2 linked regions of the Cytobacillus sp. IB215665 genome follow. The protein of the gene in region 1 interacts with the protein of each later gene in a pairwise test. Links are inferred from orthologs where the notes say so. Each region holds a gene or a part of one and is shown in the gene's direction. Other genes may lie near its edges. The genes, in order: eno and rpe.

Region 1 (3,130 bases):
TTTAGTGAAACGGTAAAAGGATACGTAGCCTTTAAACCAGTAAATTTAGACAATACAATTGGTGAAGTCCTATCACAAAATGGCTTAAAGCAATTAAGGATTGCAGAAACTGAAAAGTATCCGCATGTCACCTTCTTTATGAGCGGTGGTCGTGAAGAAGAATTCCCTGGTGAAGAGCGGATTTTAATTGATTCACCTAAGGTAGCAACGTATGATTTAAAGCCAGAAATGAGTGCCTATGAAGTGACTGATGCGTTATTAAAGGAAATTGACGCAGATAAGCACGATGCAATTATTCTAAACTATGCCAATCCTGATATGGTTGGGCATTCCGGAATGCTAGAACCAACCATTAAGGCGATAGAAGCAGTGGATGAATGTTTAGGAAAAATAATAGATGCAATTGAAGCCAAAGGTGGAACAGCTATTATTACCGCTGACCATGGCAATTCTGATGAAGTGGTAACTTTAGAAGGAAAGCCAATGACAGCACATACGACAAACCCAGTTCCTGTGATCCTAACAAAACACGGAATTGAGTTAAGAGATGGTGGTAAATTAGGTGATTTAGCACCTACAATGCTACAATTATTAAATGTAAAGCAACCAAGTGAAATGACTGGAAAATCATTAATTAACGAATAAGGAGAGATAATTATGTCAATCATTGTAGACGTTTATGGTCGTGAAGTATTAGATTCTCGTGGAAATCCAACAGTTGAAGTAGAAGTATATACTGAATCTGGTGCATTTGGACGTGCATTAGTACCAAGTGGTGCATCTACTGGAGAATATGAAGCGGTGGAATTACGTGATGGGGATAAAGATCGTTATTTAGGTAAAGGAGTTATCCAAGCGGTAAATAATGTGAATGAAATCATCGCTCCAAAAATGGTAGGCTTTGATGTTACTGATCAAGTAGCAATTGACAAAGCGTTAATGGCATTAGATGGCACAGAAAACAAAGGTAATTTAGGTGCAAATGCTATCTTAGGTGTATCAATGGCAGTTGCACGTGCTGCGGCTGATTTCTTAGAAGTTCCACTATACCAATATCTAGGTGGAGTTAACGCAAAAACATTACCTGTTCCTATGATGAATATCGTAAATGGTGGAGAGCATGCAGATAATAATGTAGATGTTCAAGAATTCATGGTTATGCCTGTAGGTGCACAAAACTTCAAGGAAGCACTTCGTATGGGCGCAGAAATATTCCATAGTCTAAAATCTGTTCTTAAAGCAAAAGGCTACAATACAGCTGTAGGTGATGAAGGTGGATTTGCACCAAACCTAAGCTCAAATGAAGAAGCGTTACAAACAATTATTGAAGCTATTGAAAAAGCAGGCTATAAACCAGGCGAACAAATTATGTTAGCAATGGATGTAGCTTCATCTGAGTTATACAACAAAGATGATGGCAAATACCATTTAGAAGGTGAAGGCGTTGTGAAAACGTCTGAAGAAATGGTTTCATTCTATGAGGAGCTTGTTGAAAAGTATCCTATCATCTCAATTGAAGATGGCTTAGATGAAAATGACTGGGAAGGCCATAAGCTACTAACAGAACGTATCGGACACAAAGTTCAATTAGTAGGTGACGATTTATTTGTAACAAATACGAAAAAACTTGAAGAAGGAATTGAAAAAGGAATTAGTAATTCAATCCTGATTAAAGTGAACCAAATTGGTACCTTAACTGAAACATTTGATGCAATTGAAATGGCAAAACGTGCGGGCTATACAGCTGTAATTTCTCACCGTTCAGGTGAAACTGAAGATAGCACGATTGCTGATATCGCTGTTGCAACAAATGCAGGACAAATCAAAACGGGTGCACCATCACGTACAGATCGTGTTGCGAAGTATAATCAATTGTTACGCATCGAAGATCAATTACAAGAAACTGCACGCTTTGATGGTTTAGCATCATTCTATAACTTAAAGAAATAACATTATTGAAGATTATTGAAGACCTCACGTAATGTGGGGTCTTCTTAGTTTGATATGCAATTTTTTGCTTCTATACCCATAGCTTTGTATTTTGAATCACGGCTTATTGCGTAAAGGAGTCTACAGAGATATACTTCTGCTCTAAATATTCTTCTATTCCAAAGTACCCGCCTTCTCTACCTAATCCACTTTCTTTATAACCGCCAAAAGGAGCTTGCGCAGCTGATGGGAGTCCATCATTTACACCTATTACTCCATACTCTAAATTGTTCATGAAAAATGTAGCTTCATCTAAACTAGTTGTGAATACATATGCAGCAAGACCATATTGACTGCTATTTGCCCTGTTCACTACTTCATCAATCGTTTTAAAGGAGGTAATGGGGGCTAACGGTCCAAACGTTTCATCCTGCATACAGACCATATCATCTGTCACATTTCCAATGACAGTAGGCTGAAAATAATGACCTTTTTCTTCCGAGATCTTTTTCCCCCCTGTTAAAATAGACGCACCTTTCTCTACAGCATCTTCAATATGATACATAACTTTTGTTATAGCATTCTCATTAATGAGGGGTCCTATATCAATGTTATTGTTCAACCCATTTCCCATGGTTAAACGAGAAGTGCGTTCTACTAATCTAGCTGTAAAGCTTTCTATCACATCTTCATGAATATAGAAACGGTTAGATGCAACACACACTTGACCTGCATTGCGGAATTTAGATTGAATGGCTCCTTCAACAGCTCTATCGATGTCTGCCTGTGCTGTGACAATGAATGGTGCATGTCCCCCTAGTTCGAGAGATAATTTTTTTACAGAATCAGCTGCTTCTTTCATTAGAAGTTTTCCTACAGGTGTTGATCCAGTAAAACTTAATTTTCTAACCCGCTTATCTCGTAACCAAGCATCGCCAATTTGTTTAGCATTACCTGTTACGATATTTATTACGCCTCTAGGGAAATTAGCTTTTTCTGCTAATTGTATTAACTTTAAAGCGGTAAAAGGCGTTTCTTCTGAAGGCTTTACAACGACGGTACATCCAGCTGCTAATGCTGGGGCAAGTTTCCTAGTAATCATTGCAGCAGGGAAATTCCAAGGTGTAATAGCAGCAACTACTCCTACTGGCTCTTTTTTTACTATAATATGTTTATTAGTTGTAGAAGCTGGAATCGTATT
Region 2 (3,190 bases), on another replicon or contig:
TGCTGAAGAGAATGGCTTAAATCTTGATATACGAGATGGATTTGATGATGATGTCGCAAAAGGTTTGGTTTTTAAACAATCACCAGAAGAAGGTACAGAGTTAGATAAAGGTGCTGAAGTGATAGTTTATTTATCAAAGGGCAAAGAGGAAGAGCCGGAAGAGACTGTAAAGACGTATGAAAAAACTTTTACAATAACCTTTGAGCCTAAGTATGACGAAGATATTGTTAATGAAGTCGTTATTTATATTGACGATGCGGAAAGATATATAAATGAGGTATACGATACATTCCCTATACGTGAGAATGAGACTCGTGAAGAAACGATTGAGTTTAAAATAGAGAAGGGCAGCAAAGCAGAATATAAAATTGTACGTGATAATATAGTCCTTTATGAAGGAACAATTAAATACAAAGATATTCAAGACTAGATAGTAGGAGTGAGTCAATGCTAGAAGGTAAAATCATTAAAGCTTTGAGTGGATTTTATTACGTGTATAACAACGGACAAATGGTTCAATGTCGAGGTAGAGGTGTATTTCGCAAAAAAAATATTACACCACTAGTTGGTGATCAAGTTGTCTATCAAGCAGATAATGATCAAGAAGGATATATATTGGATATTAAGGAACGAAAAAATGAATTAAACCGTCCGCCAATTGCTAATGTTGATCAGGCTATCTTAGTATTTTCTGCATTTGAGCCTGCTTTTAGCACAGCATTACTAGATCGTTTTTTAGTATTGATAGAGTCAAAGAATATTGAACCGCTTATTTGTATAAGCAAAATTGATTTAGCCAGTGAGACATTGATTCAAGAAATTCACCAATATGCTAATGATTATCGCCAAATTGGATATGAGGTAGTTTTGACATCGTCGATTACAACGGAAGGTATTCAAAAGCTCACACCTTTCTTGAATAACAATATTTCTGTTTTTGCAGGCCAATCAGGTGTTGGGAAATCTTCATTACTCAATGCACTCAAACCAGAGTTAGATTTAAAGACAGACGATATTTCTTCACATCTAGGTAGAGGAAAACATACGACACGACATGTAGAGTTATTATCCATCGGTACGGGGTTAGTCGCCGATACCCCAGGATTTAGTTCTTTGGATTTTACCGATATTGAAGCAAATGAGCTTTCTTATTGTTTCCCCGAGATGAGGGAGATAAGCCCGCGTTGTAAATTTCGGGGATGCACTCATGTATCGGAACCTAAGTGTGCTGTAAAAGATGCTGTAAAAACCGGTACCATAGCTTCTTATCGATATGATCACTATATTCATTTTTTACAAGAAATTAATGATAGAAAGCCGAGGTATTAATGTATGATAAAGGTAGCACCTTCAGTATTATCAGCAGATTTTTCACGATTAGCGGATGAAATAACAGATGTGGTCGAAGGAGGCGCTGATTATATTCATATTGATGTGATGGATGGTCATTTTGTCCCAAACATTACGATAGGCCCTTTAATTGTTGATGCAATTCGTCCAATTACAAATATACCACTAGATGTTCATCTTATGATTGAGAATCCAGATACATACATTCCGATGTTCGCGAAGGCAGGAGCTGATATTATTTCAGTTCACGTAGAAGCATGTCCTCACTTGCATAGGACAATTCACCTTATTAAAGAACACGGTGTGAAAGCTGGTGTAGTACTTAATCCATCAACTCCAGTTGAATCTATTCAACATATACTAGAGGATATTGATTTAGTATTACTAATGACAGTGAACCCAGGTTTCGGAGGTCAACAATTTATACATTCAGTTATTCCGAAAATAGAAGCAGTATCAAAGATGATACAAGATAAAGGGTTACAAGTCGAAATTGAGGTAGACGGTGGTGTAAATGTTGAGACAGCCCCGATATGTGTAAAAGCAGGAGCAAATGTCTTAGTGGCTGGATCTGCAGTGTATAATAAACAAAATCGTAAAGAGGCTATTGAGAGTATCCGAGGGATAAACTAAACTCGCTAAATGGTAGCTTGCATACGAACTTGAAAGGATATCTTAGGTGATATCCTTTTTTACGTAGGCTATTGATTTCTGTGTGTTATCCTAAAATCATAAACACTTTTTCATATCAATTTCGTGGTATCCTTTCTTCAATAATTCAATGGCAATCGAATATACGGCTGTTAGCTACGCTAATTTTGTAACAATAGTAATAAGGATTAATAAGAGGGCTTTTACAAATATAACGTAATATAAAGATAGGTGATGATAGATATGATCATAAATATTGTAGGTGGAGGTCCTATTCGTTATGTTCCCTCTCTTCAACAGTATAACTGTGAAGATTGCTTATGGGTTGGTGCTGACAGAGGTGTTTTATATTTAATTCATTCAGATATTGTTCCTAGCCACGCATTTGGAGACTTTGATTCTATTACAGCAGATGAGATGAGGTATATTGAACAAAAGCTAAAACACGTTCATTTATTTCCAGAAGAAAAAGATTTAACTGATATAGAAATTGCTCTTCAATGGGCTTTAGCACAACAACCAACGACAATTCAAATGTTTGGCTGTTCTGGAGGGAGATTAGATCATCTGTTAGGCAATATACAGCTTCTCGTGAATGGACTGACAAAAGATGTACAAATTCATTTAATTGATACCCAAAATAATGTGACGATGTATGAACCAGGTTCATACTATGTAAATAAACATGAAAGTTATCGTTACATATCTTTTCTTCCTTTTTCTAAAGAAGTAGAGCAACTATCTTTATCTGGGTTTAAATATCCATTAGAAAATTGTCATATAACATTAGGATCGACATTATGTATTAGTAATGAACTAAATGATGATCGAGGTACTTTTTCATTTACTAGTGGCATATTATTGATGGTAAGAAGCACAGACTGATACCGCTAATGAGAGTGTTAATAGGTACTTTTTTTGCATTCTTGAATATACTTATAGAGGAAATTATACAGAAAAATTACAGGCTTATTGAATCGAAATGTCATGCGTGGACCATTGGTGAGGAGGGAAACAATGAAATTTTATACGATTAAATTACCGAGATTTTTAGGTGGAATTATTAGAGCAATGCTTGGGACTTTTAAGAAAAAAGAATAGTAAAAAAAGCACCGATAGTCAGGTGCTTTTTTTACTGATGCAAACGGTTAATATACTTTATTAAACGCGTTCTACCTTACCAGATTTT

The links.
Region 2: the proteins of eno (region 1) and rpe interact in binary tests that used the Escherichia coli proteins (3 or more experiments, as listed by UniProt). The link is inferred for Cytobacillus sp. IB215665 from one-to-one orthologs.

The regions. Positions count from the first base shown.
Region 1 is NZ_JAXBME010000001.1:454,118-457,247, forward strand. The notes cover bases 17-2,803. They hold eno (phosphopyruvate hydratase), read left to right. Parts: upstream 17-657; coding sequence 658-1,950; downstream 1,951-2,803. Other genes in these bases: gpmI (2,3-bisphosphoglycerate-independent phosphoglycerate mutase), read left to right, coding at 17-645; SLH52_RS01905 (NAD-dependent succinate-semialdehyde dehydrogenase), read right to left, coding at 2,054-2,803. In the rest of the region: more of gpmI, read left to right, coding at 1-16; more of SLH52_RS01905, read right to left, coding at 2,804-3,130. UniProt on the Escherichia coli protein: Catalyzes the reversible conversion of 2-phosphoglycerate (2-PG) into phosphoenolpyruvate (PEP). It is essential for the degradation of carbohydrates via glycolysis.
Region 2 is NZ_JAXBME010000004.1:257,303-260,492, forward strand. What follows is about bases 311-3,157. They hold rpe (ribulose-phosphate 3-epimerase), read left to right. Parts: upstream 311-1,332; coding sequence 1,333-1,983; downstream 1,984-3,157. Other genes in these bases: pknB (Stk1 family PASTA domain-containing Ser/Thr kinase), read left to right, coding at 311-430; rsgA (ribosome small subunit-dependent GTPase A), read left to right, coding at 448-1,329; SLH52_RS07540 (thiamine diphosphokinase), read left to right, coding at 2,245-2,886; spoVM (stage V sporulation protein SpoVM), read left to right, coding at 3,019-3,102. Outside these bases: more of pknB, read left to right, coding at 1-310; rpmB (50S ribosomal protein L28), read right to left, coding at 3,163-3,190. UniProt on the Escherichia coli protein: Catalyzes the reversible epimerization of D-ribulose 5-phosphate to D-xylulose 5-phosphate.